Regions from separate parts of the Streptomyces sp. NPDC058525 genome, predicted to be linked through region 1. Evidence: riboswitches for the same ligand, from Rfam matches in the RefSeq annotation. Region 1 holds a riboswitch; each other region holds the start of a gene.
What was found. Region 1 has a riboswitch for cobalamin ahead of ACFWP3_RS12405 (CoA-acylating methylmalonate-semialdehyde dehydrogenase). Riboswitches for the same ligand answer to the same signal wherever they lie in the genome.

Region 1 (7,440 bases):
TCCGGCCGGGCCGCGGTGCGCGGGGCGTCCGCCCCGCCCACTCCGGTGATCCGCCGCGCCCGGTCGATCCGCCGGTGGGCCTCCCCCAGCAGCTCCGACGCGTCGGGCTCGGCCGCGTCGGCGCCGGGCGCCTCCCCGGGGAGCATCCGGTCGGCCAGGGCAGCGCCCAGCGCCTCGGCGAGCTCCAGGATGTCGACGAGAGCGCTCTTGGTCGTGCGCAGCCTGGCGACCTGGGCGCCCAGTTGGCGGCGCGCGGCGATCAGGCCCTCGTACTCGCGTGCCGTCACGGCGACCATCGGATACCCGTCGACCTCCACGGCGCGCGGAACCGGTTTACCGGCCACGGCTCCCTCCCCGCCTTCGCAAACACCCTCATTCGCAGTCGAGTTGAGAAGTCATCCAAACACACCGATCCGGTGTATCGCCTCATTCTGGCTGGAACGGGATGTACGGAACCGGTCCGTCCAAAGGGCGTCGAGCGAGGGGGGTGGACTTACTAGGACGTCCAACTATATGTTCGTGGGCACAAGGTCCGCGGTGCAGGGAAGCCGGTGAGAAACCGGCACGGTCCCGCCACTGTGACCGGGGAGTGTGCTGCCATCCACACGCCACTGACGAGGGCTGTCGGGAAGGCGGGCGGCACGCGGGGATCCGGGAGTCAGGATACCGGCCGCGGAACGTTCCGTGTTGTCCACGAGGATGGAGCAGACACGCATGGCACCGGTTTGTACCCACGACCCTGGTGATCCGGCGGAGCGCGCACACCTTTCCGCGCGCTCGTAGTTCCCACGGCCTTCCGCAGCGGCGTGCCCCACCGGGCACGTGCGCCGGTCTGCCGTGCCATCCCCGGATCCACCTGACGAGAGCAGGCTCCCATGGTCCGTGAACTCACCCATTTCATCGGCGGAAAGCACACGACCGGCGCGTCCGGCCTCTTCGCCGACGTCTACGACCCCAACACCGGCGCCGTCCAGGCCCGCGTCCCGCTCGCCGGGCGCGCCGACACCGAGGCCGCCATCGCGGACGCCGAGCGGGCCCAGGCCGAGTGGGGCGCGTGGAACCCCCAGCGCCGCGCCCGCGTCCTGCTCCGCTTCCTCCAGCTGGTAGAGGGAGAAAGGGACTCGATCGCCCGGCTGCTGTCGGCCGAGCACGGCAAGACCGTGGCCGACGCCCACGGCGACCTGCAACGCGGCCTGGAGGTGGTGGAGTTCGCCGCCGGTATCCCGCACCTGCTCAAGGGCGAGTTCACCGACAACGCGGGCTCCGGCATCGATGTGCACTCCCTGCGCGCGCCGCTGGGCGTGGTCGCCGGGATCACCCCCTTCAACTTCCCCGCGATGATCCCGCTGTGGCAGGCTGCGCCCGCGCTGGCCTGCGGGAACTCCTTCATCCTCAAGCCCTCCGAGCGCGACCCCTCGGTCCCGCTGCGGCTCGCCGAGCTCTTCCTGGAGGCGGGGCTGCCGCCGGGCGTGCTCAACGTGGTCAACGGCGGCAAGGAAGCCGTCGACACCCTCCTGGAAGACCCCCGCGTCCATGCCCTGGGCTTCGTCGGGTCCACCCCGATCGCCGCGCACATCTACGCCACCGCCGCCGCCCACGGCAAGCGGGCCCAGTGCTTCGGCGGCGCCAAGAACCACATGATCGTGATGCCGGACGCCGACCTCGACCAGGCCGTCGACGCCCTGATCGGCGCCGGATACGGCTCGGCCGGGGAACGCTGCATGGCCATCGCCGTGGCCGTTCCGGTCGGCGAGGAGACCGCGGACGCCCTGGTCGCGAAGCTGACGGAGCGGATCGCCGCCCTGCGCATCGGCCGCTCCGACGACCCCGAGGCGGACTTCGGCCCGCTGGTGAGCCGCGACGCCCTCGACCGGGTCAACCGCTACGTCGGCATCGGCGCCACCGAGGGCGCCGAACTCGTCGTGGACGGGCGCGGGTTCACCCTGCCCGGACACGAGAACGGCTACTTCGCCGGCGCCTCCCTCTTCGACCGCGTCACCCCGCAGATGCGGATCTACCGCGAGGAGATCTTCGGCCCGGTGCTGAGCGTCGTACGGGCCGCCGACTACGAGGAAGCGCTCCGGCTGCCCACCGAGCACCCGTACGGCAACGGCGTGGCGATCTTCACGCGCGACGGCGACACCGCGAGGGACTTCACCCGCCGGGTGGGCGCGGGGATGGTCGGGGTCAACGTGCCGATCCCCGTCCCGGTGGCCTACCACACCTTCGGCGGCTGGAAGCGCTCCGGCTTCGGGGACCTCAACCAGCACGGCCCGGACTCGATCCGCTTCTACACCCGTACCAAGACCGTCACCTCGCGCTGGCCCTCCGGGGTCAAGGAGGGCGCGAGCTTCACCATCCCCACGATGGGATGAGCGCCGTGACCACCCTCACCGAGGAGCAGCTCGCCCTCGCCGAGGTCACCCTCGACTTCGCGCAGGAGCAGCTGGCGCCGCACGCCGTGGCCTGGGACCAGGACAAGCACTTCCCCGTCGACGTCATCCGCCGGGCCGCCGCCCTCGGCCTGGGCGGGGTCTACGTCCGCGAGGAGCACGGCGGTTCGGGGCTCGGCCGGGCCGACGGGGTCCTCGTCTTCGAGACCCTCGCGACCGGCTGCCCCTCCATCGCCGGATACCTGTCCATCCACAACATGGTCGCCTGGATGGTCGACCGGTACGGGAACGCCGCCCAGCGCGGCCGCTGGCTGCCCGGGCTGTGCTCGGCCGAGACCCTGGGCAGCTACTGCCTGACCGAGCCCGGCGCCGGATCCGACGCGGGCGCCCTGCGCACCCGCGCCGAACGGGACGGCGACCACTACGTCCTGACCGGCGTGAAGCAGTTCATCTCGGGTGCCGGGGCCGCCGGGGTGTACGTCGTCATGGCGCGCACCGGCGCCGCGGGACCCGGCGGGATCTCCGCGTTCGTCGTGGAACGCGAGGACCCGGGGGTCTCCTTCGGGGCCAACGAACGGAAGATGGGCTGGAACGCGCAGCCCACCCGGCAGGTGGTCCTGGACGCGGTGCGCGTCCCCGCCGACCGGCGGCTCGGCGCCGAGGGCGACGGTTTCCGCATCGCCATGAACGGCCTGAACGGCGGCCGCCTCGGCATCGCGGCCTGCTCGCTCGGCGGCGCCCAGACCGCCCTGGACCGCAGCCTGTCGTACCTCGCCGACCGCGAGGCCTTCGGCGGGCGGCTCCTGGACGCCCAGGCGCTGCAGTTCCGGCTCGCCGACATGGCGACGGAACTGGCCGCGGCCCGCGCCCTGGTCAGGCAGGCCGCGCAGGCCCTGGACGCCGGCGATCCGCTGGCTCCGCGGCTGTGCGCGATGGCCAAGCGGTTCGCCACCGACACCGGCTACACGGTCGCCGACCGCGCGCTCCAACTGCACGGCGGCTACGGCTACCTCAGCGAGTACGGCATCGAGAAGATCGTCCGCGACCTGCGGGTCCACCAGATCCTGGAAGGCACCAACGAGGTCATGCGCGTCATCGTCGCGCGCGGACTGACGGAGACCCTGCGATGAACCACGACTCCCCCGAAGACCACGACCACGTCCTGCTGCGCACCGAGGGACACGCCGCGTATGTGACCCTCAACCGCCCCAAGGCCCTCAACGCCCTCACCCACCCCATGGTTCTGCGCATCGACCAGGCGCTCGCCGCCTGGCGCGACGACCCGTCCGTGGAGACCGTCGTGATCGACGGCGCGGGGGAACGCGGGCTGTGCGCCGGCGGTGACATCCGCGCCATCCACGAGGACGCGCGCACGGGCGGCACCGCCTCGGCGGACTTCTGGCGCGACGAGTACCGCCTCAACGCCCGCATCGCCCGCTACCCCAAGCCGTACGTGGCCCTCATGGACGGGATCGTGATGGGCGGCGGGGTCGGGGTCTCGGCCCACGGCACCGTACGGATCGTCACCGAACGCACCCGCGTGGCCATGCCCGAGACCGGCATCGGCTTCGTGCCCGACGTGGGCGGCACCTACCTGCTGGCCCTCGCACCGGGCGAGCTGGGCACCCACCTGGCCCTCACCGGGGCCGCCGTCGGCGCCGCCGACGCCCTCCTGTGTGGCCTGGCCGACCACTTCGTACCGTCGGCGGCGCTGCCGGACCTGGCCCGCGACCTGGCCACCGGCTCCGTGCACGGGGCGCTGGAGCGCCACGTACGACAGCCCCCGCCGGGTGACCTCGCCGCCGCGCGGGAGTGGATCGACGCCTGCTACGCCGCGGACACCGCCGAGGAGATCGTCCGCAGGCTGCTGGCGACGGGGATCCCCGCCGCGCGGGACGCGGCCGCGACCCTGCTGGCGAAGTCCCCGACCGCCGTGAAGGTCACCCTGGCCTCGCTGCGCCGGGCCGGCCGGCTCGGCCCGCTGGAGCGCGTCCTGGAGCAGGAGTACCGCGTCTCCCGCGCCGCGCTGTCCTGCGCCGACCTCGTCGAGGGGATCCGCGCCCAGGTCATCGACAAGGACCGCGATCCGCACTGGTCCCCCGCCACCCTCGAGGCGGTGGGCCCGGCGGACGTGGACCGGTTCTTCGCCCCGCTCGGCGAGCACGAACTGCGCCTCGCCGCGTCCGCATCGTCTCAGGAGGTCGCCTGGTGACCAGTACCGTCGCTTTCATCGGACTCGGCCACATGGGCGGCCCGATGGCCGCCAACCTGGCCAAGGCCGGGCACCGCGTCCTCGGCTTCGACCTCGTCCCGGAGCTGACGGCGGCCGCCGCGGCGGCCGGTGTCGAGCCGGCCGCTTCGGCCGCGGGCGCGGCTGCCGCGGCCGATGTGGTGATCACGATGCTGCCGGCCGGCCGCCACGTGCTCGCCCTGTACCGGGAGCAGGGGCTGCTCGCGGCCGCCCGGCCCGGAACCCTGTTCGTCGACTGCTCCACCATCGACGTGGCCGACGCCCGGACGGCGCACGAGGCGGCCCTCGCCGCCGGGCACCGGGCGCTGGACGCGCCGGTCTCGGGCGGGGTGATGGGCGCCGAGGCCGCCACGCTCACCTTCATGGCCGGGGGCGGGGCGGACGAGTTCGCCCTGGCCGAGCCGCTGTTCGACGCCATGGGCAGGAAGGCCGTGCACTGCGGGACGGCGGGCGCCGGACAGGCCGCGAAGATCTGCAACAACATGATCCTCGCCGTGTCGATGATCGGCGTCAGCGAGGCGTTCGTGCTGGCCGAGAGCCTCGGGCTGGATCACCAGGCCCTCTACGACGTGGCCTCCACGGCGTCCGGCCAGTGCTGGGCGCTGACCGTCAACTGCCCGGTCCCCGGCCCCGTCCCGGCCAGTCCCGCCAACCGCGACTACCGCCCCGGCTTCGCCGCGCCCCTGATGGCCAAGGACCTGGGCCTGGCCGCCAACGCGCTGCGGGCCGGGGGCGTGGACGCGCCGCTCGGCCTCAAGGCCGCCGAGATGTACGCCGCGTTCGCGCAGGGAGAGGGCGCCGCCCTGGACTTCTCGGCGATCGTCCGCACCCTCCGACCGCAGAACGGAACGCCCGCATGAGCTACGAGACCATCCTGCTGGAGCGCAAGGGCCGGGTGGCCCTGCTCACCCTCAACCGGCCGCAGGCCCTCAACGCCCTCAACCTCCAGGTCATGACCGAGGTCGTGGCCGCCGCGGAGGAACTGGACCGGGACCCGGACGTCGGCTGCATCGTGCTGACCGGATCGGCGAAGGCCTTCGCCGCGGGCGCGGACATCAAGGAGATGCGGCCGCGGAGCTACATGGACATGTACCTCTCGGACTGGTTCACCGCCTGGGACCGGCTCGGGCAGGTCCGTACGCCCACGCTCGCGGCCGTCTCCGGCTACGCGCTCGGCGGCGGGTGCGAACTCGCGATGCTCTGCGACATCCTGCTCGCCTCCGACACCGCCGTGTTCGGGCAGCCGGAGATCAAGCTCGGTGTCATTCCCGGTATCGGCGGCTCCCAGCGGCTCACCCGGGCCGTCGGCAAGGCCAAGGCCATGGAGCTCTGCCTGACCGGGCGCACCATGGGGGCGGAGGAGGCCGAGCGTGCCGGGCTGGTCTCGCGGATCGTTCCGGCCGACGAGCTGCTCGCCGAGGCGCTCTCCGTGGCCGAGACCGTCGCCGGGATGTCGAAGCCGGTCGCGATGATGGCCAAGGAGGCCGTGAACCGGGCCTTCGAGACCACCCTCACCGAGGGCGTCCGCTTCGAACGGCGGCTGTTCCACGCGGTGTTCGCGACCGCCGATCAGAAGGAGGGCATGACCGCCTTCGTGGACAAGCGCCCGGCGCACTTCACGCACGGCTGAGGCCGCGGGCGGGTCCGGGGGCCGCGGGTCCGGTCGCCGGTGCGGACAGGTGCGGGGCCCTCCCCGGAGGGAAGGGCCCCGCACCCCGCCGGATCAGGCGCCCCAGCGCAGGGCGATGGTGTCGCCCACGTTGATCACCTTGTTGCGGGCGGCGCCGGCGAAGGCGGAGCCGTCGACGCTGACCTTCCAGGTGTTCGAGCCGCTGTTGGCCTTGCCGTTGACGGCGGTGATGGTGCCGGTTCCCGAGGAGGGGGTCACGCTCGTGACGCAGCCGGCCGGAGTGGCCCCGCCGGCCGCGGCGTTCAGGACGTCGCCGAGCGTGGTCGTCGTACCGGTCGGGGTGAAGGCGACGGAGCAGACCTTCAGGCCGCCGGCGCCGTCGTCGACGGTGAGGGCCAGCTTGGTGGCGGTGCCGGCGGTGAAGGAGCCCGCGGAGACCCACTGCGGGGCGCCCGGGGTGACCGGGACCGGCGGGGCCGTCGTGAACCCGCCGCCGACCACGGCGCGCAGGGCGTCGATGGAGGCGTAGGCGGTCGGGGTGGTGTCGGCCGGCTTGTACTTGAAGCCGCCCGCCGGGTTGAACTGGTTGGCGATCAGGAAGTCGATCGGGGTCTTGCCGGAGGGGGTCAGGAAGTCGCCGGTCTGCGGGTTGATGCCGCAGGCGTTGAGCCCGGCGACGCCCCAGCCGTTGGAGCTGGTGTTGACCCCGTAGAGGGAGTTGAACGCGCCGGTGGTGGCGAGCCTGCCCTTGAGGAAGTTCTTGCCCTGGACCACGTCGGGGTCGGTGTTGGGGACGCCCGAGACGCACAGGGCGGCCATCGCCGCTCCGGTCATGTCCACGTCGCCCTGGGCGGCCAGCGCGGTGGGGTTGCCCTCGGCCTTGCTGAAGGTCCAGCCGCCGTCGTTGTGCTGGTTGGCCCGGATCCGGGCGACCATCGAGTCGGTCAGCGCCTGCGGGATCCGCGTGCCGCCGGCCTGCGTCTTGGCGCCGCCGAGCGAGAGCGCCGCGAAGACGGTGCCGTTGAAGTTGCCGGACGGGCCGAAGTAGCCCGCCTCGGCGGTCTGCCAGTAGGAGTAGACGTTGGCTATGAGGTTCCTCGAGTCCGAGACGCGCGCCGGGTCGATGCCCGCCGCGTACGCGTTCAGCGTGCCGCGCTCGTAGTCGG
Region 2 (11,145 bases), on a different contig from region 1:
ACCCGGTGGCCCGCCCCGAGGACGCCGACGTCGACCTGCCCATAGGCGAGAACATGGCGCTGGCCCTGACCGGCCGGGTGCTGCCCGCCGAGGACCGCCGCGTCCTCGGCGCCTTCGCCGCCCAGGCGGCCGTCGTACTGGACCGCCAGCGCCTGGTCGACGAGGCCGGCAAGGTCCGCGAGCTCGCCGAGGGCAACCGCATCCGCACGGCGCTGCTCGCCGCCGTCAGCCACGACCTGCGCACCCCGCTCGCCGGCATCAAGGCCTCCGTCAGCTCCCTGCGCTCCGACGACGTGGAATGGTCGGAGGAGGACCGGGCCGAGCTGCTCGAGGGCATCGAGGACGGCGCCGACCGCCTCGCCGCGCTGATCGGCAACCTGCTGGACATGTCCCGCCTCAACACCGGCACGGTCGTCCCCCTGATCCGCCGGACCGACCTCGACGAGGTGGTCCCGATGGCCCTGGGAGGCGTACCGGAGGACAGCGTCGAACTCGACATCCCCGAGACCCTTCCGATGGTCGCCGTGGACCGCGGGCTGCTGGAGCGGGCCGTCGCCAACATCGTGGAGAACGCCGTCAAGTACAGCCCCGACGGCCGGCCCGTGCACGTCTCCGCCAGCGCCCTGGCCAGCAGGGTCGAGCTGCGGGTCGTCGACTGCGGGCCCGGGGTGCCGGACGAGGCGAAGGACCGGATCTTCGAGCCCTTCCAGCGCCACGGCGACGCTCCGCGCGGAGCGGGGGTGGGCCTCGGCCTCGCCGTCGCCCGCGGGTTCACCGAGGCCATCGGCGGCACCCTCGCGGCGGAGGACACTCCGGGCGGCGGCCTCACCATGGTCATCACGCTCCCCATAGCGGGGGACGGCCCCCTGGTCGCACCGGAGCTCCCGACGTCCGCGGTCACCTGACGTCCACGGAGTCCACGGAGTCGCCGGGATGCGTCCGAAGGCACCCGGCGAGAACCGAACAAGGACGAAGGCCCAACAAGGCCCGGGCATGCATGAGCCGCCTGGCTCCGATATCCCCACACGGGGAGCCAGGCGGCTCATGCGCTGTGCGATGGCTGACCGGCACGCGGTCGCATCGGCCCGTACCCCCACGGCCGGACCTCGCGTCTCTGCGGCGGTGTTCAGGTCACCGACCTCCAGCCGCGTGCCGCCGGGCCGTCACCCGGCTCCGTCGCTCCACCAGTCTGACCCCGGCCGGCGGCCGTGGCCACGCTCCTTGACGGGTTCCTTCCGCCGGGCAGTCGATCTTTGACGCCGCCCTGACGAAGGGCCCGGCCGACGGGCCGGCCCGGGCTCACGCGTCGAAGCGGTACCCCATGCCGGGGGCCGTGCTCCGTCACGATGTCGTAGCCGCCGCGTCAGCGGTGCGTCAGGGCGCGGCTTCCCGGCCCGAACCCGTCCTACCGTCAATGCCCATGGGACGACGAATCGCGCAGTCCGCGAGCGGCGCGCACGGCGCCGGCGCGGAACCTCCTGGACCCTTCGCTTCCGACCTCCACTGGGCCGGTGAGCGCCGTTCAGCGGTCGGTGTCGCGGCGCTGCTGTACGCGGCCCTGCTCGCCCTGGACGCGGGCGTGGGCGAACTCGACGGCGCCCGCGGCGCCCTGTGGACCCTGCTCGCCGTCGTCGTGTTCATGATCCTGCTGCCGCCCCGGGTCACCGTGGGCCCCGGCCTGCTGAGCGCCCGCGGGCTGCTGGTGGACCACCGTGTCCGCACCGACTCCCTCGTCTCGGTCAGGTGGTCCGACGGGGTGGCCCAGCGCATGCTCCTGCGCGACACGGAGGGGAACCAGGCCGAGATCGACCCGACCGTCCTGGTCCGCAATCCCGCGATGTGGAGCCGTCTGGAGACGGACGCCCGTACGTCGATCCGGCGCGGGACCCTGATGTGCGGTGCGACCGCCCTGCGCCGGCTCGGCGAGCGCATCGACCGCGAGACGGCCCGTACGGTCTTCAAGGTCTCCGGACTGGAGTGACCGGACCGCGGGCGCGCGCCGGCCTCAGAACCGGACCGGCAGCCCGACCGGGTAGGTGCCCTCGCCCGCGAATCCGACCCGCTCGACCGCGTCCCGCCGCACGGCGAGCGCGAGGCCGTCGCGGCGCAGCAGCAGTTCGTCGAGGACCACCTCGATCTGCAGGTTGGCCAGCGCGGCTCCGATGCAGCGGTGCGCGCCGTGCCCGTACGCGATGTGCCCGGCCCCGCGCACCGGCTCCCGGGTGAGGTCCAGGGCTGCGGCTCCGTCGAAGGTGCCCGGGTCGCGGTTGGCGGCGAGCAGACCGCTCGTCACGCCCTCACCGCGGCGGACCAGGACGCCGCCGAGTTCCACGTCCTCGGTGGCGTAGAGGGTGGCGCCGATCCGGACGGTGGACACGTACCGCAGCAGCTCCTGCACGGCGCGCGGCAGCAGTTCCGGCTCCGCGCGCAGCCGGGCCACCTCGCGCGGGTGGTCGAGGAGGGTGAGCACCGCGTCGGTGAGGAAGAGGGACGGCGGCGCCATACCGGTGTTGATCAGCAGGAAGACCAGCGCGATCATCTCCTGCCGGGTCAGGCGCTGGTCCTCGTCCGCCTCGGCGCTGGAGCGCAGCAGGTCGGAGGCCAGGTCCTCGGCGGGCGCCACGGCGCGGCGGTCGAGGAGGGCGTCGATGTAGGCGGCGAGCTGGTCGATCCCGGCCACGAAGCGGTCCGGCTCGCCCGACTCGTAGGCGCGGATCCAGCCGCCCACCTTCGTCCGGTCGGCCTCCTCCACTCCGATGATCTCGCAGATGACGTTGGTCGTCATCGGGTAGGCGAAGGCGTGCAGGAGGTCGAACTCCTCCCTCTTCGCGGCGAGTTCGCCGGCCAGCTCCTCGGCGATGCGCTCGATCCGCGGCCGCAGCGCGGCGATCCGGCGCGGTGCGAAAGCGCGCATCACGTGGTTGCGCAGCCGGCTGTGCTCGGGCCCGTCGACCATCACGAGGATCTCCAGGTACTGCCGGTACTCCTGCGGCAGGCCCGCCTCGTCGAGCAACTCCGCGCCCACGCCGCCGCCTTCGGCTCCCGGAACCTTCGTCAGGTCGCGGACGAACCGGCTGTCCCCGAGGGCCGCCTTGACCACCTCGTACTGCGTGGCCAGCCACACGGGCGTGGTCATCTGCGGCAGCGTCACCCGTGTCAGCGGCGCGTGGCCGTGTGCAGCGGTGTCGACGTCGGCGTGGGTTAACACGAGCGGGGCGGCGGTGGGTTCGGTCATGGCTGCGACTCCGGTGCGTGGGTGGTGAGGTGAAGGTGCCCGGGCATGTCCGGCGGGAGGGCTTCGGGCGGATCAGCCGACCCCGGGAGCCCGTGGCGCCACTATGACACACGCACGGCGCCAAGGCGAGCCATTGCGGCGCACGCGAGGTGGCACCCAGCGGCCCCACTCCGCCCGCACCCCTCATCACCTGCGGAGATACGGATCAGGCGGGCAGCGGGGATCGGTTGGCATCACCCGTCCCCACCGAAAGAGAGCCCCGAAAGCAAGGGAACGAGCAGGTAGGCGGCACCCTTGGCAACCCCCCGACGCCATCGAGTGACGCCGCGGGGTTGCGATGGTGCCATCTTGGTGCCACTGTAGGCGTCACACGGTCCCCGGCGCTGGCGCCTGCCGGACCCGTCAACTGCTTCGCGACCGCTTGCGCCGACTGCCGCGCGGTCCGCCCCTTCTCCGCCGATCCGACAGGAGCCTGTTTCGCCGTGGCTACTTTCCTCTACAAGCTGGGCCGCCTCGCCTTCCGACGGCGCGGCCTGATGGCACTCCTGTGGGTGCTGGTCCTCGGCGGGGTGATCACCGCCGCCTCCTCCGCGCCGCCGCCACCGGCCGACACCTTCTCGATGCCGGGCACCGAGTCGCAGAAGGCCTTCGACCTGCTGAAGGAGAAGTTCCCGGCCGCCGGCGCCGACGGTGCGAGCGCCCGCGTGGTCATCCGCGCCCCCCAGGGCCAGGACATCGCCGGCCCCGAGCGGAAGGCGGCGGTCTCCGGGCTCGTCTCCGACCTGACCGCGGCCCCGGAGGTGGCCTCCGTCACCGATCCGTACGCGGCCGGCGCCCTCAGCAAGGACTCCACCACCGCGTACGCGGTCGTGACGTACAAGGTCGCGGCGACCGAGCTGACCGACAAGGAACACGACGCCCTCGACCAGGCGTTGGACAAGGCCCGCGGCTCCGGCCTGACCGTCGAGGCGGGCGGGGACGCCGTCCGGATCGAAGCCGCGATGGGCGGCGCCGAGGGCATCGGCATCCTCGTCTCGGCGATCGTCCTGCTCATCACCTTCGGATCGCTGGTCGCCGCCGGCATGCCCCTGCTGACCGCGCTCATCGGCGTCGGCGTCGGCATCAGCGCCATCACCGCGCTCGGCAGCACCCTCGGACTGTCCGCGACCACGTCCACGCTGGCCATGATGATCGGCCTCGCGGTCGGCATCGACTACGCCCTGTTCATCATCTCCCGCTACCGCTCGGAGATCGCCGAGGGCCGCGAGCGGCGGGAGGCGGCCGGACGCGCCGTCGGCACCGCGGGATCGGCCGTCGTCTTCGCCGGACTGACGGTCATCATCGCGCTGGCCGGCCTCGCCGTGGTGAACATCCCGATGCTCACCAAGATGGGCGTGGCCGCCGCGGGCACCGTCGCCGTCGCCGTCCTCATCGCCGTCACGCTCGTCCCCGCCCTGCTCGGCTTCGCACCGGTCAAGGTGCTGCGCCGCATCGACCGCAAGGCGGTCAACGGCAAGCCGCTCTCCGCCCGGCAGCAGCGCAAGGCCGCCAAGGCGGCCGCACGCCAGAAGCCCAACCTGGGCACCCGCTGGGCCCGTTACGTGCTGCGCCACCCGGTGGCCGTGCTGCTGGTCGGCGTGGTCGGACTGGGCGCGGTCGCGCTGCCCGCCGCCTCCCTGGAGCTCGGGCTGCCCGGCGAGGGCACGATGGCGCCGGAGACCACCCAGCGCAAGGCCTACGACATGCTCTCGGAGTCCTTCGGCCCCGGCTTCAACGGACCGCTGACGATCACGGTGAGCGCCCCGGACGCCTCGGCCGCCGCCGGCGGAGTCGGCCGGGCCCTGGCCGGTCTGGACGGGGTCGCCACCGTGTCACCGGCCGCGCCCAACGCGGCCAACGACACCGCGATCCTGAACCTCGTACCGGCCACCGGCCCCACCGACCACGCCACCGAGGAACTGGTCCGCTCCATCCGGGCCGGCATGGGCGGCATCGAGGGCTCCACTGGCGCCGACGAGGTGCTGGTGACCGGTCAGACCGCCATGTTCATCGACTTCTCGAAGACCCTCGACGACGCCCTGGTGCCGTACCTGGCACTCGTGGTCGGCCTCGCCTTCCTCCTCCTGATGCTCGTCTTCCGATCGGTCCTCGTCCCGCTCAAGGCGGCCCTCGGCTTCCTGCTGTCGGTGGGCGCGGCGCTCGGGGCCGTGGTGGCGGTGTTCCAGTGGGGCTGGCTCGCCGACGTGTTCGGCGTCAAGGAGGCCGGTCCGGTGATGAGCACGATGCCTATCTTCATGATCGGCGTGGTGTTCGGCCTCGCGATGGACTACGAGGTGTTCCTGGTCAGCCGGATGCGCGAGGCCTACGCCCACGGGGCGCGGCCCGGCGAGGCGGTCGTCACCGGCTTCCGCTACGGCGGGCGCGTGGTCAGCGCGGCCGCGATCATCATGATCAGCGTGTTCTCCGGCTTCATCACGGAGCAGAACGACATGATCAAGATGATCGGCTTCGCCCTGGCGACGGCCGTCCTCTTCGACGCGTTCGTCGTCCGCATGGCCATCGTCCCGGCCCTGTTCGCCCTGCTCGGCAGGTCGGCCTGGTGGCTGCCCGGGTGGCTGGACCGGCTGCTGCCGAACGTGGACGTGGAGGGCGCGAAGCTCGGGGACGGCGGGGCCCCGGGGCGCGCCCGGGAGCGGGACCTGCACCTCGCGGACTCCTCCCGCTGAGGATCCGCGTGAACGGGGCGGGCCGGTCCCGGCTGTTCTCACAGCCGGGGCCGGCCCGTCGCGTCATCCGGTGGCCGCCACCCGCTCGCGCCACCAGTCCACGGTCGCCGCGACCTGCTCCTCGAGGGGAGTGGCCCGGAGCGCGAAGGCGGCCTCGTAGGCACTCGAATCGACCACGAACGGATGGTCGAACCGGTAGCGGATCTCCTTGAGTTCGCGGAGCAGCAGGGAGAAGAGCCCGCCCACGGCCGGCGGCGTACCCGCGCACCGCGGCCGGCGCCGTTCCCGCCCGGGCGGCCAGCCGGCCGGCCATCTCCCGGACCGAGAGCGCGGGCTCCGTCGGGACGTGCCAGGGCCGTCCCCAGGCCCGCTCCTCGCCCGCGACCTCGGCCAGCGCCCCGGCCACGTCGGGCAGATAGGTCCAGCTGTGCGGGGCGTCCGGATCCCCGAGCACGGAGACCGGCTTGCCGCGCAGCAGCGGGGGCACGACCCGTGCGGCCAGGTGGCCGCCGTCGGTGACGCCGGGCCCGAAGAAGTCCGAGGCCCGCACCTCGACCGCCCTGATGCGGCCCTGCTCGTGCAGCGGCCGCGCCTGCTCCCAGGCCGCCGCCCGCACCCGCCCCTTGGGGCCGGTCGCCGCGAGCGGCAGCCCCTCGGTCAGCGGGCCGTCCACCGGGCCGTACCCCTACGACAACGTGGACGACTTGAGAACTCACCCGCGCACACGAGCGCGAGCGGCGGACCGCACGGCCCGGGGGCCCGGGTACGACGGGCGGGTGCGGGGTGGCACATCCCCGCGCCCGCCCCGCGCCCGCGCCCGTACCCGCCCGTGCCCGTCAGGGCCGACGCGGGCCCGCCCGGTCTCAGTTCGCCGCGATCTCCGTACGGACCTGCTGCGCGGCCTCGACGAGGTGCTCCAGGGAGGCCTTCGTCTCGGGCCAGCCGCGGGTCTTCAGCCCGCAGTCCGGGTTGACCCACAAACGCTCGGCCGGGATGGCCTCGAGCCCCTTGCGCAGCAGGGCCGCCGCCTCCTCGGCGGAGGGGATGCGCGGGGAGTGGATGTCCCAGACGCCCGGGCCGACCTCGCGGGGGTATCCGGCACCGGCGAGCTCGTCGGCCACCTGCATGTGGGAGCGGGCCGCCTCCAGGCTGATGACGTCGGCGTCGAGGGCCTCGATGGCCTCGACGATGTCGCCGAACTCCGCGTAGCACATGTGGGTGTGGATCTGGGTGTCCGGCCGGACACCGCTGGTGGAGAGACGGAAGGACTCCGTCGCCCAGGCCAGGTACGCGGCGTGGTCGGCCGCCCGCAGCGGCAGCGTCTCGCGCAGGGCGGGCTCGTCGACCTGGATCACCGAAGTACCGGCGGCCTCCAGGTCGTTCACCTCGTCGCGCAAGGCGAGCGCGACCTGCCGGGCGGTGTCGCCGAGCGGCTGGTCGTCGCGTACGAAGGACCAGGCGAGCATGGTGACGGGGCCGGTCAGCATGCCCTTGACCGGCTTGGCCGTCTGCGACTGCGCGTACGTCGTCCAGCGCACGGTCATCGGCTCCGGACGAGAGATGTCCCCGGCCAGGACCGGCGGCCGCACGTAGCGGGTGCCGTAGGACTGGACCCAGCCGTGCTGAGTGGCCAGGTATCCGGTGAGCTGCTCCGCGAAGTACTGGACCATGTCGTTGCGTTCGGGCTCGCCGTGCACGAGGACGTCGATGCCGGTCTTCTCCTGGAAGGAGAGCACCTCGCGGATCTCGGCCTCGATGCGGCTCTCGTAGCCGGCTTCGTCGAGCCGCCCGGCGCGCAGGTCGGCGCGGGCGGTGCGCAGTTCGGCGGTCTGCGGGAAGGAGCCGATGGTCGTCGTGGGCAGCAGCGGCAGCCCCAGGTGGGCCCGCTGGGCCGCCGCACGCTGCTCGTACGGCTGGGAGCGGCGGCCGTCGGTGTCGGTGACGGCCGCGGTCCGGGCCCGTACGGCCGGGTCGTGGGTGATCGCGGAGTTCGCACGGGAGGCCAGGTCGGCGCGGTTGGCGGCGAGTTCGGCCGCGATGGCTCCGGTGCCCCGGGCGAGGCCGCGGGCGAGGGTGGTGATCTCGGCGGTCTTCTGGCGGGCGAAGGCCAGCCAGCGGCGGATCTGCGGGTCGATGTCCCGTTCGGCGCCCGCGTCCAGCGGTACGTGGAGCAGGGAGCAGGACGCGGCGACGTCGACGCGGTCGGCGAGGCCGAGCAGGGTGCCGAGGGTGGTGAGGGACTTCTCGTAGTCGTTGATCCAGATGTTGCGGCCGTTGACCACGCCCGCGACCAGGCGCTTGCCGGGGAGTCCGCCCACCGCCGCGAGGTCGTCGAGGTTGGCGGCCGCCCGCTCGGTGAAGTCGAGCGCGAGTCCTTCCACGGGGGCCTTGGCCAGCACGGGCAGGGCCTCGCCGAGCCGGTCGAAGTACGAGGCGACCAGCAGCTTGGGCCGCTCGGCTTGGTCGAGTCCGCCGAGCTCGCGGTAGGCCCGTGCGGCGACGCCCAGTTCGGCCGGGGAGCGGTCCGCCACGAGGGCGGGTTCGTCCAGCTGGACCCATTCGGCTCCGGCGGCGCGCAGGTTGGCGAGGACCTGGGCGTACACGGGCAGCAGCCGGTCGAGCAGGGTGATCGGCTGGAAGTCCTCGGCCACGCCGGGGGCGGGCTTGGCGAGCAGCAGGTAGGTGACCGGTCCGACGAGCACCGGGCGGGCCTTCAGGCCGAGGGCCAGGGCTTCCTTCAGTTCGGCGACCTGCCGGGTGGAGTCGGCGGTGAAGCGGGTGTCGGGCCCGAGTTCCGGCACCAGGTAGTGGTAGTTGGTGTCGAACCACTTGGTCATCTCCAGCGGCGCCACGTCCTGGGTGCCGCGAGCCATGGCGAAGTAGCCGTCGAGGGCGTCGGCGGCGACCGCGGCGCGGTGGCGGGCGGGGACGGCGCCGACCATGACGCTGGTGTCGAGGACGTGGTCGTAGTACGAGAAGTCGCCGGTGGGGACCTCGGTGATGCCGGCGTCGGCCAGCCGGCCCCAGTTGGTCCGGCGCAGGAGTGCGGCGGTCTCGTGGAGGGCTTCGGCGCTGACGCGGCCCTTCCAGTAGCCCTCGATGGCCTTCTTCAGTTCACGGTTCTGCCCCTGGCGGGGGTAGCCGTACACGGTGGCCTCTACGGCCGCGGTCGCGGACTCGGTTGTCACGGAACTCTCCTTCGCGAGCTTGTCTCCATGAGTCCCGGTGGCGGGACGTGGAGCGCGAAGGGGTCACGGACCTGACGGTCCGCCGGGGCGCGATGCGCCGCTGCTGCCGTCGAGATCTGTTCGCCGACCCGCCCACGAGGTCACCGGGATGTCCGCGCACGGCTGTGCGTGCGCGGGCAACGGGCAGGTCTTCGGACTTGCGGGCACGTCTGCCGTTGGGGCAGACACCTACTGGCCGTCGCTTCCCAGACCCGTCCGGGTCCAGTGCGTATGACGGCGGTCGTTCCCGCTCACCGCTGCGGGGCAGTCCCGGATTCCCACCGGGTTCCCTCTTACGACGCATCCCGTCTGGCGGACGGGGCGAACCAGCTGCTGTCGATCAGCGTATGCGCAGGTCCTGGAGGACCGGTACAGCGGCTCACATGCCGGACGGTGACATGGGACACGGCGCCCCCTTGCCAAGACCGTCATCGTCCCCGTGGACCGCTCGTCCGCGGCCGGTGAAGAGGCACGCATGCCAAGTTCTGCGAATCCCAGGAGGTGTTTTTGCCAAGTTTGCAAAGACCTGCGGCGCCGGGATCCCGCGTAGGGTTGCGGCGTCCCGGTCACACGGAGGGGGAGCGCGGTGGGCAAGACGTACGCGGGGGCCAGACTGCGGCGGCTGCGCGAGGAGCGCCGGATGAGCCAGGCCGAGCTGGCGCGCGTCCTCGCGATCTCGCCGAGCTACCTGAACCAGATGGAACACGACTCGCGGCCGCTCACCGTGCCCGTGCTGCTGCGGCTGACCGAGGCCTTCGGCGTCGATCCCGGCTTCTTCTCGGAGCGCGACACCAGCCGGCTGCTGGCCGACCTGCGCGAGGCCCTCGCCACCGAGGTCGCCGAGGCCCGGGTGTCCCCGTCGGACCTGGCGGAGCTGGCCACCCGGATGCCCGCCGTCGCCGGGGTGCTGCTGGACCTCGGCCGGCGCTCCCAGCTGCTCGCCGAGCGGCTCGCCGGGGACGCGGACGGCCGGGACGGCGCGGCGGAGGGGCCGCGCTCGCCGCACGAGGAGATCCGCGAGTTCTTCTACCGGCGGCAGAACTACCTCCACGACACCGATCTCGCCGCCGAGTCGCTGGCCCGCGAGATCGGGATCCGCCCGGGGGACGTCGTACGCGCCCTGTCGGCGCGGCTCCTGGACCGGCACGGGGTGCGCCTCGCGGCCGATTCGGACCGGCTGCACCACTACGACGCGACGAGCCGGGTCCTGCACGTGTCGAGCCGGCTGCGGCCGGGCCAGCAGGCCTTCCGGATGGCCACCCAGCTGGCGCTGCTGGAGTACGGGCAGGAGCTCGACCGGCTGGCGGCCGAGGACTTCCCGGCGGACTCCCCCGCCCACGCCCTGGCCCGGATCGGCATCGCCAACTACTTCGCCGCCGCGCTGATCCTCCCGTACGGCGCCTTCCACACGGCCGCCGAGGAGTTCCGCTACGACATCGAGCGGCTCACGGACCGCTTCGGCCTCGGCTACGAGACCGTCTGCCACCGGCTGAGCACCCTGCAACGCCCCCGGCTGCGCGGGGTGCCCTTCTCCTTCGTACGGGTCGACCGGGCGGGCAACATGTCCAAGCGACAGTCGGCGACCGGATTCCACTTCTCCCGCGCCGGCGGCACCTGCCCGCTGTGGAACGTGTACGAGGCCTTCGCCGCGCCCGGCCGCATCCACGTGCAGGTCGCCGCCATGCCCGACGGACAGCGCCATCTGTGGACCGCCCGCGCCGTCACCCGCCACCGCGGCGGCTGGGGCGAACCGGGCAAGACCTTCGCGATCGGCCTGGGCTGCGAGATCCGGCACGCCTCCCGGCTCGTCTACTCCGACGGCCTCGACCTCGGCAAGACCTCCGCCGACACCCCGATCGGCATGGGCTGCCGCCTCTGCGAACGCCTCGACTGCCCGCAGCGGGCCGTGCCGCCCCTCGGCCGGGCCCTCGCCGTCGACGAGAACAGCAGCAGCTTC
Region 3 (11,145 bases), on a different contig from region 1:
AAGACCCAGATCACCTCGAGGAACGTGGTGACGAGGAAGAAGGGCTTGAGGTTCGGGAAGACGATCTTCCAGAAGGTCTGCCAGCCGTTGGCGCCGTCCATCCGGGCGGCTTCGTACAGCTCGGTGCTGACGGTGGTCAGTCCGGCGTACATGTTGAGCGCGACGAAGGGGATGGAGCCCCAGACCACCAGGATGGTGACGATGACCAGGGTGGAGAGGCCGGTCTCCATCCAGTTGTGCTGCTCGTAGCCGGCGAATCCGGCGGTGCGCATGAGCCAGTTCATGACGCCGAACTGCTCGTCGAACAGCCACTTGAAGACCTGGACGGAGGCCACGATCGGCATGGCCCAGGCCATCACCAGCGCCATCGACAGGACCAGGCGCATCTTCTTGCCGAGCTTGTTCAGCAGGATGCCGATGAGGCTGCCGAGCACCATGATCAGCGCGACGTTGCCCAGGGTGAAGGCGAAGCTCCGGACGACCACGGTCCAGAAGTTCGCGTCGCCGAGCAGCTCGGTGTAGTTGCCGAACCCGGCGAAGGGGTACTTCCGCTGGATGAACTCGATCTTGTTGATGTCCTGGAAGGACAGGATCACGTTCTTGATCAGCGGGTACAGCAGGAGGACCGCGAGGCTGAGCACCGCGGGCCCGATCAGCAGATAGGGCAACCACCCCGACGGGAGCGCCTTTCTGGCCCCGCGAGGAGACGTACGGCCGCGGTCGCCTCCGCCGGCCGGTGCCTTCGGCGGCGGCACGGCGGACTTCATCGGTGCGTCCTGTGGAGCGCTGGTCGCCGCCCCCTGGGAGTGCACAGTCATGGTCTTCGTTTCCTCGCGGTTGACTGTGGAGTCACATGCGCCACCGGGGGCGCGGCCGACGCTGCGGGCGCCTGCCGCACCCCCCGGTGCGTTCACACTGCTGGGTACTGCGCGTGCTGCGGGTGCAGCCGGTACTGCGGGGTGGGACTACTTGTTGATGCGGTTCGCGATTTCCTTGTCCGCGTCCGCGCCCGCCTTGGCGGCGTCCTCACCCTTCAGGACCTTGGTCATGAACTCCTTGATGGGGTTCGGCTCGGTCTCGACGTTCGCCCAGCCCGGGGTGACCGGGGTGATCTTGCCGTTGACGCCGGCCTTGCCCATGGCCTCCGCGAAGGAGCCCGCGGCGGGGGTGAAGTTGGCGCCGACCTGGTTCGGGAGCAGCGCACCCTTGGTCTCGGCGGCGTACTTGGTCATCTGGTCCTTGCCTGCGGCGAGGGCCAGCCACTCCTTGGCGAGCTCCTTGTTCTTGGAGCGCTCGGCCACCGCGAGGTTCGAGCCGCCGAGGAAGACGGTGCTGGTCTTGTCAGCGGTCTTGCCCGGGATCGGGAAGTAGCCGAAGTCGGCCTCCTTGCCCGCGTCCTTCAGCGCCTTCTCGGCACCGCCGGCCTCCCAGCCGAGACCGATCCAGGAGGAGACGCCGCCCTTGGGGACGATGTCGGTGGACTGCTGCGGGTTGGCCTCGTCCTTGTCCTTGGGGGCGGTGGAGAAGGACTGGAGCTTCTTGTAGAACTCCATGGCGGAGGCGGCCTGCGGAGTGCCCAGCCCGCCCTTCCACTTGTCGCCGTCCTTGACGGCGAGGTCGCCGCCCTCGTCCCAGATCAGGCCGGCGAGGACGTACCAGCTCTGGCCGGGCAGGTAGATCGGCTGCGAGGCCGGGTCGGCCGCCTTCAGCTTCTCGAGGCCGGCGATCCACTCGTCGCGGGTCTTCGGCGGGGTGACGCCGGCCTTCTCGAAGGCCTTCTTGTCGTAGATGACGACGCGGTTGGCGGCGTACCACGGGGCGGAGTAGAGCTTGCCGTCGACCTCGGCCGAGGCGAGCATGCTCTTCTGCCAGGCGTCGGCGCCGAGCTTGGCCTTGTCCTTGGTCAGGTCGGCGAGGCCGCCGGTGACCGCGTAGCCGGCGGTCTGGGTGTTGCCGAGCTCAAGGACGTCCGGAGGGGTGTTCTCGGAGAGGGCCGTGGTGACCTTCTCCTGGATGCCGGTCCACTTCTGCTCCTCGACCTTGACCGTGACACCGGGGTGCTTGGCCGAGAACTCCTTGTTGACCTCTTCGATCCAGGCCTTCGGCGCGGAGCCGTCCATGACCCAGACGGTGATCTCCTTGGGGCCCGCGTCGGCCTTGGCCTTGCCGTCGTCGCCGTTGCCGCACGCCGCGACTCCCGCCAACATGCCCGCGACACTGACCGCCACGATGAGCTTGCGCTTCACGCCACCCTCCTCAGGGATGCCTGCCTGCACTTCCCTTGCCCGCCGCGGTGACATACGCGAAGTACTGCCGTGGGGCTGGGATCTGATCCATATTGGTTTAGACCAGTAGCTGGAGCTTGGCCTAGACCTTTAGGGGTGTCAAGGGTCTAATGAGCGGGTGCTCGGTCCGTTATCGGACCGACACCTGGGGAGAGAGAAGGCCTGTCCCCCCGCACGTGTCACGATGTGACCGCACATATCGGAGGAGCCGGTGACGGCAGCGAAACTGGAGTCGGGAAGGCGGGCGGCGATGGCCACCGAAGGGGCGATCACGGAGCCGGAAGGCGGGGCGGCCACCCGCACGGCGCGTGTACCCAAGTACTACCGACTCAAGCGGCACTTGCTCGACATGACCGAAACGCTGCCGCCCGGCACCCCGGTGCCGCCGGAGCGCACGCTCGCGGCCGAATTCGACACCTCGCGGACCACCGTCCGGCAGGCCCTCCAGGAGCTCGTCGTCGAGGGACGGCTGGAGAGGATCCAGGGCAAGGGCACCTTCGTCGCCAAGCCCAAGGTCTCGCAGGCCCTCCAACTCACCTCGTACACCGAGGACATGCGGGCTCAGGGCCTGGAACCGACCTCCCAGCTCCTGGACATCGGCTACGTGACCGCCGACGACACCCTCGCCGGCCTCCTCAAGATCACCACCGGTGGCCGGGTCCTGCGCATCGAGCGGCTGCGGCTGGCCAGCGGTGAGCCGATGGCCATCGAGACCACCCACCTGTCGGCGAAGCGCTTCCCCGCCCTGCGCCGCTCGCTCGTCAAGTACACCTCCCTCTACACCGCCCTCGCCGAGGTCTACGACGTCCACCTCGCCGAGGCCGAGGAGACGATCGAGACCTCGCTGGCCACCCCGCGCGAGGCCGGACTGCTCGGCACCGACGTCGGCCTGCCGATGCTGATGCTCTCCCGGCACTCGCTCGACGCGGACGGGGAGCCCGTGGAGTGGGTGCGGTCGGTGTACCGCGGCGACCGGTACAAGTTCGTCGCCCGGCTCAAGCGGCCCGCCGTCTGAGGACGCGCGGGCGGCCGAAAACCGGCGTACGGCAGAAATCGGGCGGACGGCCGAGAACCGCCGGAGAACCGCCGGAGGCCGATCGGCGTTCCGCCTGACATCCGTCCGGCTTCCGTCTGACTTCCGTCCCTATATACCGGGAACCGGAATACCGGAATACGGACGGGGTCTTACGTTCACCAGGCAATCCCCCGTAGATTCCCTGCGCTTACGCAGATGATCGACGATGGGACGAGAGTCATGCCTGAACCGGAAGCAACTGGGACACAACGGAACGCGGCGAGTCCGGACAGCAGGCCGGGCTCGCTTTCCCCCAAGTCCATCGCCGCCTGGGTGCTCGTCGGACTCGTCGGCGCCATCGGCTGGGGCGTCCTGGCCCTCTCCCGCGGCGAGGAGATCTCCGCCGCGTGGCTGCTCGCCGCCGCCCTGGGCTCGTACGCGATCGGCTACCGCTTCTACTCGCGGTTCATCGCCAACCGCGTACTGAAGGTGGACAAGACGCGGGCCACCCCCGCCGAACGCCTTGACAACGGTGTCGACTTCCACCCCACCGACCGACGGGTGCTTTTCGGCCACCACTTCGCCGCCGTCGCCGGCGCCGGACCGCTCGTCGGGCCGGTGCTCGCCGCACAGATGGGCTACCTGCCCGGCACCATCTGGATCGTCGTGGGCGTGATCTTCGCGGGCGCCGTGCAGGACATGGTGACGCTGTTCTTCTCCACCCGGCGCGACGGCCGCTCGCTCGGCCAGATGGCCCGGGACGAGATCGGCCCCGTGGGCGGAGCCGCCGCCCTGCTCGCCGTGTTCGCCATCATGATCATCCTCCTGGCCGTGCTCGCCCTGGTCATCGTCAACGCCCTGGCGCACTCGCCCTGGGGCGTCTTCTCCATCGGCATGACGATCCCGATCGCCCTCTTCATGGGCTTCTACCTGCGCGTCCTGCGGCCCGGCCGGGTCACCGAGGTCTCGCTGATCGGCGTGGCCCTCCTGCTGCTCGCCATCGTCGCGGGCGGCTGGGTCGCGGAGTCCTCGCTGGCGGACACCTTCACCCTGGAGAAGGAGACGCTGGTCATCTGGATGATCGTCTACGGCTTCCTGGCCTCGGTGCTGCCGGTCTGGATGCTGCTCGCACCGCGCGACTACCTCTCCACCTTCATGAAGGTGGGCACCATCGCGCTGCTGGCCGTCGGCGTGTTCATCGCGATGCCCACCCTGAAGATGCCCGCGGTCACCGACTTCGCCTCGCGCGGGGACGGCCCGGTCTTCGCCGGATCGATGTTCCCGTTCGTGTTCATCACGATCGCCTGTGGCGCCCTGTCGGGCTTCCACGCCCTGGTCTCCTCGGGCACCACGCCGAAGATGATCCAGAAGGAGACCCAGGTCCGGATGATCGGCTACGGGGCGATGCTCACCGAGTCGTTCGTCGCCGTCATGGCCGTGATCACGGCCTGCATCCTGGAGCCCGGCCTCTACTTCGCCATCAACTCCCCCGGCGGCGTCATCGGCACCACCGTGGAGTCGGCCTCGCAGGCGGTCACGAACTTCGGCTTCGCCATCTCCCCGGAGGCCCTCGCCCAGGCCGCGAAGGACGTCGAGGAGACGAGCCTGCTCTCCCGTACGGGCGGCGCGCCGACCTTCGCACTCGGAATGTCGGAGATCTTCGCCTCGGTCATCGGCGGCGGCTCGATGAAGGCGTTCTGGTACCACTTCGCGATCATGTTCGAGGCGCTGTTCATCCTCACCACGGTCGACGCGGGCACCAGGGTCGGCCGGTTCATGCTCCAGGACACCCTGGGCAACGTGCACAAGTCCTTCAAGGACGTCAGCTGGAAGCCGGGCGTGTGGCTGGCCAGCGCCGTCGTGGTCGGCGGCTGGGGCTACTTCCTGTGGGTCGGCGTGAAGGACCCGCTGGGCGGCATCAACCAGCTGTTCCCGCTGTTCGGCATCGCGAACCAGCTGCTGGCCGCCGTCGCCCTGGCGGTGTGTACCACGCTGCTGGTGAAGTCGGGGCGCCTGAAGTGGGCCTGGGTGACGGCGGTGCCGCTGGCCTGGGACGCCACGGTGACGCTGACCGCGAGCTACCAGAAGATCTTCTCCGAGGACGTCCGGGTCGGCTTCTTCGCCCAGCGCGACAAGTACCAGGCCGGCATCGACGCCGACAAGGTGCTGCCGCCCGCCAAGAACATGGAGGAGATGCAGACGGTGGTCACCAACGCCACCGTGGACGGGGTCCTGTGCGCCCTGTTCGCCCTGCTGATCATCATCGTGCTGGCCGACGCGGCCCGCACCTGCTTCAAGGCGATCAGCAACCCGGAGTCGGCGAAGCTGGCCGAGGTCCCGTGGACCGAGTCGAAGATCATCGCGCCGGCCGGGCTGTTCCCGACCGCCGAGGAGCGGGCGGAGCTGACCGCGGCCGGGCTCGACTCGGGCGGCGGTCACGTCAAGGAGCCGGTGGCATGACCGCCCTGCGGGAGCGGCTGGCCAGGGTCCGGTACTTCGTACGCGAGTTCTCGGGCGAGGCGGCGTACGACCGCTACGTCGCCCACGCCCGCGGCCACGACCCGGACGCGCAGGTCATGACCCGTCGCGCCTTCGAACGCGCCCGCACGGACGCCCGCGAGGCCGACCCCCGCGAGGGCTTCGGCTGCTGCTGAACCCTGCCTCGCACACGAAGGCCCCGCCGCTGCACGCGGCGGGGCCTTCGTGCCGCTCAGCGCACCCAGTCCTTCAGGGACTCGGTCTGGAGGGTGACGTTAACCGGGTCGGGGAGTTCAACGTCGTTGCCGAACTCCACCGTGTGGGTGTTCGCATATCGGCGGCCGTCCGGCTCGCTGAACACGGTCACGTCGCAAGCCTCCCGGTCGATGAGCAGGTACACAGGGATGCCAGTCTGCGCGTAGGCGAGGGGCTTCTCCACGCGGTCGCGCCGGTCGGTGTCAGTGTCGTACGAGGTAACCTCGACGACCATCAGGACCGGGGCGGGGTCGGCCCACTCTCCCTGGCCGACGAACGCATCATCAAGCGCGAGAGCCGCATCAGGACGGGCGCGACCCGAGCGGTAGTCCCCGACAGCCAACCCCCGCTCCACGTGGAGCCACAACTCGGGCCGGTGCTGCATGCAGATGCGTGCTAGCCACAGAACGATACGGTCGTGATCTCCGTCCGGCACTGCCTTGCTCCTGATGACCCCGTCGATGAATTCCAGCCGCAGACCTTCGACCTCTCTTGCAGCTATCCGCGCCACGGCCTCGAAGTCCTCAGTCAGCATGTGGGGCCGGTCGGTCATCACGGTCATGCCTCACTCACCTTCATCGACGGTGCTGTCTCCGACGATAGCGCCGGGCGCCGACACCCGTCCTGCACACTCGACCACATGGACATCGTGATCAGGGCGGCGCTGCCCGCCGAGTACGAGCAGCTGGGTGAGATCACCGCGCAGGCCTATCTGGGCGACGGACTCCTGGGTTCCGGTGAGGCCTTCTACGCGGGCGTGCTGCGCGATGTCGCCGGGCGGGCCGCCGACGGGGAGGTGCTCGTGGCCGCCGAGGAGGGGGCCGTGCTCGGCGGGGTGACCTTCGCCCCGCCCGGCAGTCCGCTGGCCGACATCGCCGGCCCCGGCGAGGCCGAATTCCGGATGCTGGCCGTCTCCCGCGAGGCGCGCGGACGCGGCGCCGGCGAGGCGCTGGTGCGCGCCTGCATGGCCCGCGCGCGGGAGCTGGCGGGCGTCACGCACCTGGTGCTGTCCACCCAGCGCGGCATGACGGGGGCCCAGCGGATCTACGAGCGGCTCGGTTTCATCCGTACGCCGGAGCGGGATTGGGCGCCTGTTCCCGGGCTCACCTTGCTTACGTACCGTCTGGAGCTGTAGCCACACCGACACAACATGTGGGGGGTCACGCATCTGCGGCCCCCCACATGTATGCTCATGCCTGCTGTCGCCGCAGGGGAATCCGGTGTGAATCCGGAACTGTCCCGCAACGGTATGAAGTGTCCGCTTACCGGACATGAAGTCCGAGGACCTGCCGATGGTGCGCCCGGGTCGACCGAACCGGGTGCCGATACGTCCGGGCCTCGCGGTTGGGCCGGTGGACGCCGTGCGGTCTACGCGTGCCTGCCACGCCCGCATGCGCCTCCCCGTGCCCGCCCGCCGTCGATCCGGGCCGAGCGAGGGAGAGCTCCCGCCGTGACCATCGCGCCTTCCGCACCGCGCGCCGAGTCCGTTTCTGGCGACAACACCGAGGGCCCGGGGGCCACGCTGCTGCGTACCCTCACCGAACTGACGGCGGACCTCCCCGACACCGACCCCGGCCGGGTCGCGGCCGCCGCGCTGCGCGGCCGCAGCACCGCCGCCGACGAGGCCGAGCTGCGCGGCCTGGCCACCGAGGCCGCCGCCGGGCTGATCTCCGAGGACCCGGCGTACTCGCGGCTCGCCGCGCGCCTGCTGACGCTGGCCGTGCGCGACGAGGCCGCGAGCCAGGGCTCGACCTCCTTCTCGGCCTCCGTCGAGGTCGGCCACCGCGAGGGCCTCATCGCCGACCGCACGGCCGAGTTCGTACGGATCCACGCGAGCCGCCTGGACGCGCTGGTTGAGCACACCCTCGCCGAGGGCGCCGACGACCGCTTCGGCTTCTTCGGCCTGCGCACCCTGCACAGCCGCTACCTGCTGCGCCACCCGATCACCCGCCAGGTGATCGAGACCCCGCAGTACTTCATGCTGCGCGTGGCCTGCGGTCTGGCCGAGAACGAGTCCGTGCAGGCCCTCGAGGAAGTGGCCTCGCTGTACCGGCTGATGAGCCGCCTCGACTACCTGCCGTCCTCCCCCACGCTCTTCAACTCCGGCACCCGCCACCCGCAGATGTCCTCCTGCTACCTGCTGGACTCCCCGTTGGACGAGCTGGACTCGATCTACGACCGCTACCACCAGGTCGCCCGCCTCTCCAAGCACGCCGGCGGCATCGGTCTCTCGTACTCCCGCATCCGCGCCCGCGGTTCGCTGATCCGCGGCACCAACGGCCACTCCAACGGCATCGTGCCGTTCCTGAAGACCCTCGACGCCTCCGTCGCCGCCGTGAACCAGGGCGGCCGCCGCAAGGGCGCCGCCGCCGTCTACCTGGAGACCTGGCACGCCGACATCGAGGAGTTCCTGGAGCTCCGCGACAACACCGGTGAGGACCAGCGCCGTACGCACAACCTGAACCTGGCCCACTGGGTGCCGGACGAGTTCATGCGCCGGGTCAACGCCGACGCCCAGTGGTCGCTGTTCTCCCCGGCCGACGTGCCCGAGCTGGTCGACCTGTGGGGCGACGACTTCGACGCCGCCTACCGCAAGGCCGAGGCCGAGGGCCTGGCCCGCAAGACCATGCCCGCGCGCGACCTGTACGGCCGGATGATGCGCACCCTCGCGCAGACCGGCCAGGGCTGGATGACCTTCAAGGACGCCTCCAACCGCACGGCGAACCAGACCGCCGAGCCGGGCACCGTCGTCCACTCCTCCAACCTGTGCACCGAGATCATCGAGGTCACCAACGACGGCGAGACGGCCGTCTGCAACCTCGGCTCGGTCAACATGGGCGCCTTCGTCGTGGAGGGAGCCGACGGCGGGGAGATCGACTGGGAGCGCCTGGACGAGACCGTCCGCACGGCCGTGACCTTCCTCGACCGCGTGGTGGACATCAACTTCTACCCGACCGAGCAGGCCGGCCGCTCCAACGCCCGCTGGCGCCCGGTGGGCCTGGGCGCGATGGGCCTCCAGGACGTCTTCTTCAAGCTGAAGCTGCCCTTCGACTCCCCCGAGGCGAAGGCCCTGTCCACCAAGCTCTCCGAGCGCATCATGCTGGCCGCGTACGAGGCCTCCTGCGACCTCGCCGAGCGCAGCGGCCCGCTGCCGGCCTGGGAGCAGACCCGCACCGCGCGCGGCGTACTGCACCCGGACCACTACGACGTCGAGCTGAACTGGCCGGAGCGCTGGGAGGCGCTGCGCGCCCGGGTCGCGAAGACCGGCATGCGCAACTCGCTGCTGCTGGCCATCGCCCCGACGGCGACGATCGCCTCGATCGCGGGCGTGTACGAGTGCATCGAGCCGCAGGTCTCCAACCTCTTCAAGCGCGAGACGCTGAGCGGTGAGTTCCTCCAGGTCAACGCGTACCTGGTGGAGGAGCTGAAGCAGCTCGGCGTGTGGGACGCGCAGACCCGCGAGGCGCTGCGCGAGGCCTCCGGCTCGGTGCAGGGCTTCGGCTGGATCCCGGCCGAGGTGCGCGAGCTGTACCGCACGGCGTGGGAGATCCCGCAGCGCGGCCTGATCGACATGGCGGCGGCCCGTACCCCGTTCCTCGACCAGTCGCAGTCGCTGAACCTGTTCCTGGAGACGCCCACCATCGGCAAGCTCAGCTCGATGTACGCGTACGCCTGGAAGCAGGGTCTGAAGACCACCTACTACCTGCGCTCGCGCCCGGCGACGAAGATCGCCCGTGCGGCGTCCGCGTCCGCCGTCCCGGCCGCCGCCACCCCGCTTCCGCAGGCCGTCGACGCCGACGCGCTGGCCTGCTCCCTTGAGAACCCCGAGTCCTGCGAGGCCTGCCAGTAATGAGCTCCACCGACAACAAGAACCTCCTGGACCCGGGCTTCGAGCTCACGCTCCGCCCGATGCGCTACCCGGACTTCTACGAGCGCTACCGGGACGCGATCAAGAACACGTGGACGGTCGAGGAGGTCGACCTCCACTCGGACGTCGCGGACCTCGCGAAGCTGACCCCGGCCGAGCAGCACATGATCGGCCGTCTGGTCGCGTTCTTCGCGACGGGCGACTCGATCGTCTCGAACAACCTGGTGCTGACGCTCTACAAGCACATCAACTCCCCGGAGGCGCGCCTGTACCTGTCGCGCCAGCTGTTCGAGGAGGCCGTGCACGTCCAGTTCTATCTGACGCTGCTCGACACCTACCTGCCCGACCCGGACGACCGCGCGGCCGCCTTCGACGCGGTCGAGGAGATCCCCTCCATCCGCGAGAAGGCGCAGTTCTGCTTCAAGTGGATGGACTCGGTCGAGAAGATCGACCGGCTGGAGACGAAGGCCGACCGCCGCCGCTTCCTGCTGAACCTGATCTGCTTCGCGGCGTGCATCGAGGGGCTGTTCTTCTACGGCGCCTTCGCGTACGTGTACTGGTTCCGCTCGCGCGGCCTGCTGCACGGTCTGGCCACGGGCACCAACTGGGTGTTCCGCGACGAGACCATGCACATGAACTTCGCGTTCGAGGTCGTGGACACGGTCCGCAAGGAGGAGCCGGAGCTCTTCGACGACGCCCTCCAGCAGCAGGTCACCGACATGCTGAAGGAGGCCGTGGAGGCGGAGCTGCAGTTCGGCCGCGACCTGTGCGGCGAGGGCCTGCCGGGCATGAACACCGAGTCGATGCGCGAGTACCTGGAGTGCGTCGCGGACCAGCGCCTGGTCCGCCTCGGCTTCGCGCCGGTGTACGGCTCGCAGAACCCGTTCTCCTTCATGGAGCTCCAGGGTGTCCAGGAGCTGACCAACTTCTTCGAGCGCCGTCCGTCGGCGTATCAGGTCGCCGTCGAGGGCACGGTCGACCTGGACGAGGACTTCTGAGCCTTCCGGGCCCCGCCCGTCTCGCGGGCTTCTGATCGGCCGGCTGCTGCTTCGCGCAGCTGCCGGTCGATTCTGCGTTCCCGGGCCGTTCCGTACAGGGCGGGGGCGAGGAGGAGAGCGGCGAGGGCGAGGACGGCGAGGTAGTTCAGGAGCGTGTTCATGACTCCACTCTCGCGAGGCCGGGGAAAACCGGACAGTGGCAGGACTGTCATGAAGGAGCGAATTACTGCCACACTGGGCCCATGC

Region 2: another riboswitch for cobalamin. It lies ahead of metE (5-methyltetrahydropteroyltriglutamate--homocysteine S-methyltransferase); the one in region 1 lies ahead of ACFWP3_RS12405 (CoA-acylating methylmalonate-semialdehyde dehydrogenase).
Region 3: another riboswitch for cobalamin. It lies ahead of ACFWP3_RS27395 (ribonucleoside-diphosphate reductase subunit alpha); the one in region 1 lies ahead of ACFWP3_RS12405 (CoA-acylating methylmalonate-semialdehyde dehydrogenase).

Annotation. Positions count from the first base shown of each region.
Region 1 covers NZ_JBHXNP010000019.1:25,842-33,281, reverse strand. The annotation lists gene ACFWP3_RS12410 (hypothetical protein) at 1-344, opposite strand, end outside; cobalamin riboswitch at 504-690, shown strand; gene ACFWP3_RS12405 (CoA-acylating methylmalonate-semialdehyde dehydrogenase) at 876-2,375, shown strand; gene ACFWP3_RS12400 (acyl-CoA dehydrogenase family protein) at 2,372-3,523, shown strand; gene ACFWP3_RS12395 (enoyl-CoA hydratase/isomerase family protein) at 3,520-4,605, shown strand; gene mmsB (3-hydroxyisobutyrate dehydrogenase) at 4,602-5,504, shown strand; gene ACFWP3_RS12385 (enoyl-CoA hydratase) at 5,501-6,274, shown strand; gene ACFWP3_RS12380 (hypothetical protein) at 6,368-7,440, opposite strand, start outside.
Region 2 covers NZ_JBHXNP010000084.1:14,344-25,488, reverse strand. The annotation lists gene ACFWP3_RS30935 (ATP-binding protein) at 1-905, shown strand, start outside; gene ACFWP3_RS30930 (hypothetical protein) at 1,421-1,981, shown strand; gene ACFWP3_RS30925 (cytochrome P450) at 2,006-3,235, opposite strand; gene ACFWP3_RS30920 (MMPL family transporter) at 3,718-5,961, shown strand; partial or broken gene ACFWP3_RS30915 (NAD-dependent epimerase/dehydratase family protein) at 6,025-6,646, opposite strand; gene metE (5-methyltetrahydropteroyltriglutamate--homocysteine S-methyltransferase) at 6,825-9,149, opposite strand; cobalamin riboswitch at 9,314-9,534, opposite strand; gene ACFWP3_RS30905 (short-chain fatty acyl-CoA regulator family protein) at 9,775-11,145, shown strand, end outside.
Region 3 covers NZ_JBHXNP010000067.1:21,978-33,122, forward strand. The annotation lists gene ACFWP3_RS27360 (carbohydrate ABC transporter permease) at 1-818, opposite strand, end outside; gene ACFWP3_RS27365 (extracellular solute-binding protein) at 966-2,246, opposite strand; gene ACFWP3_RS27370 (GntR family transcriptional regulator) at 2,536-3,300, shown strand; gene ACFWP3_RS27375 (carbon starvation CstA family protein) at 3,517-5,760, shown strand; gene ACFWP3_RS27380 (CstA-like transporter-associated (seleno)protein) at 5,757-5,954, shown strand; gene ACFWP3_RS27385 (Uma2 family endonuclease) at 6,011-6,595, opposite strand; gene ACFWP3_RS27390 (GNAT family N-acetyltransferase) at 6,674-7,168, shown strand; cobalamin riboswitch at 7,199-7,342, shown strand; gene ACFWP3_RS27395 (ribonucleoside-diphosphate reductase subunit alpha) at 7,484-9,883, shown strand; gene ACFWP3_RS27400 (ribonucleotide-diphosphate reductase subunit beta) at 9,883-10,899, shown strand; gene ACFWP3_RS27405 (hypothetical protein) at 10,854-11,060, opposite strand; gene ACFWP3_RS27410 (helix-turn-helix domain-containing protein) at 11,142-11,145, shown strand, end outside.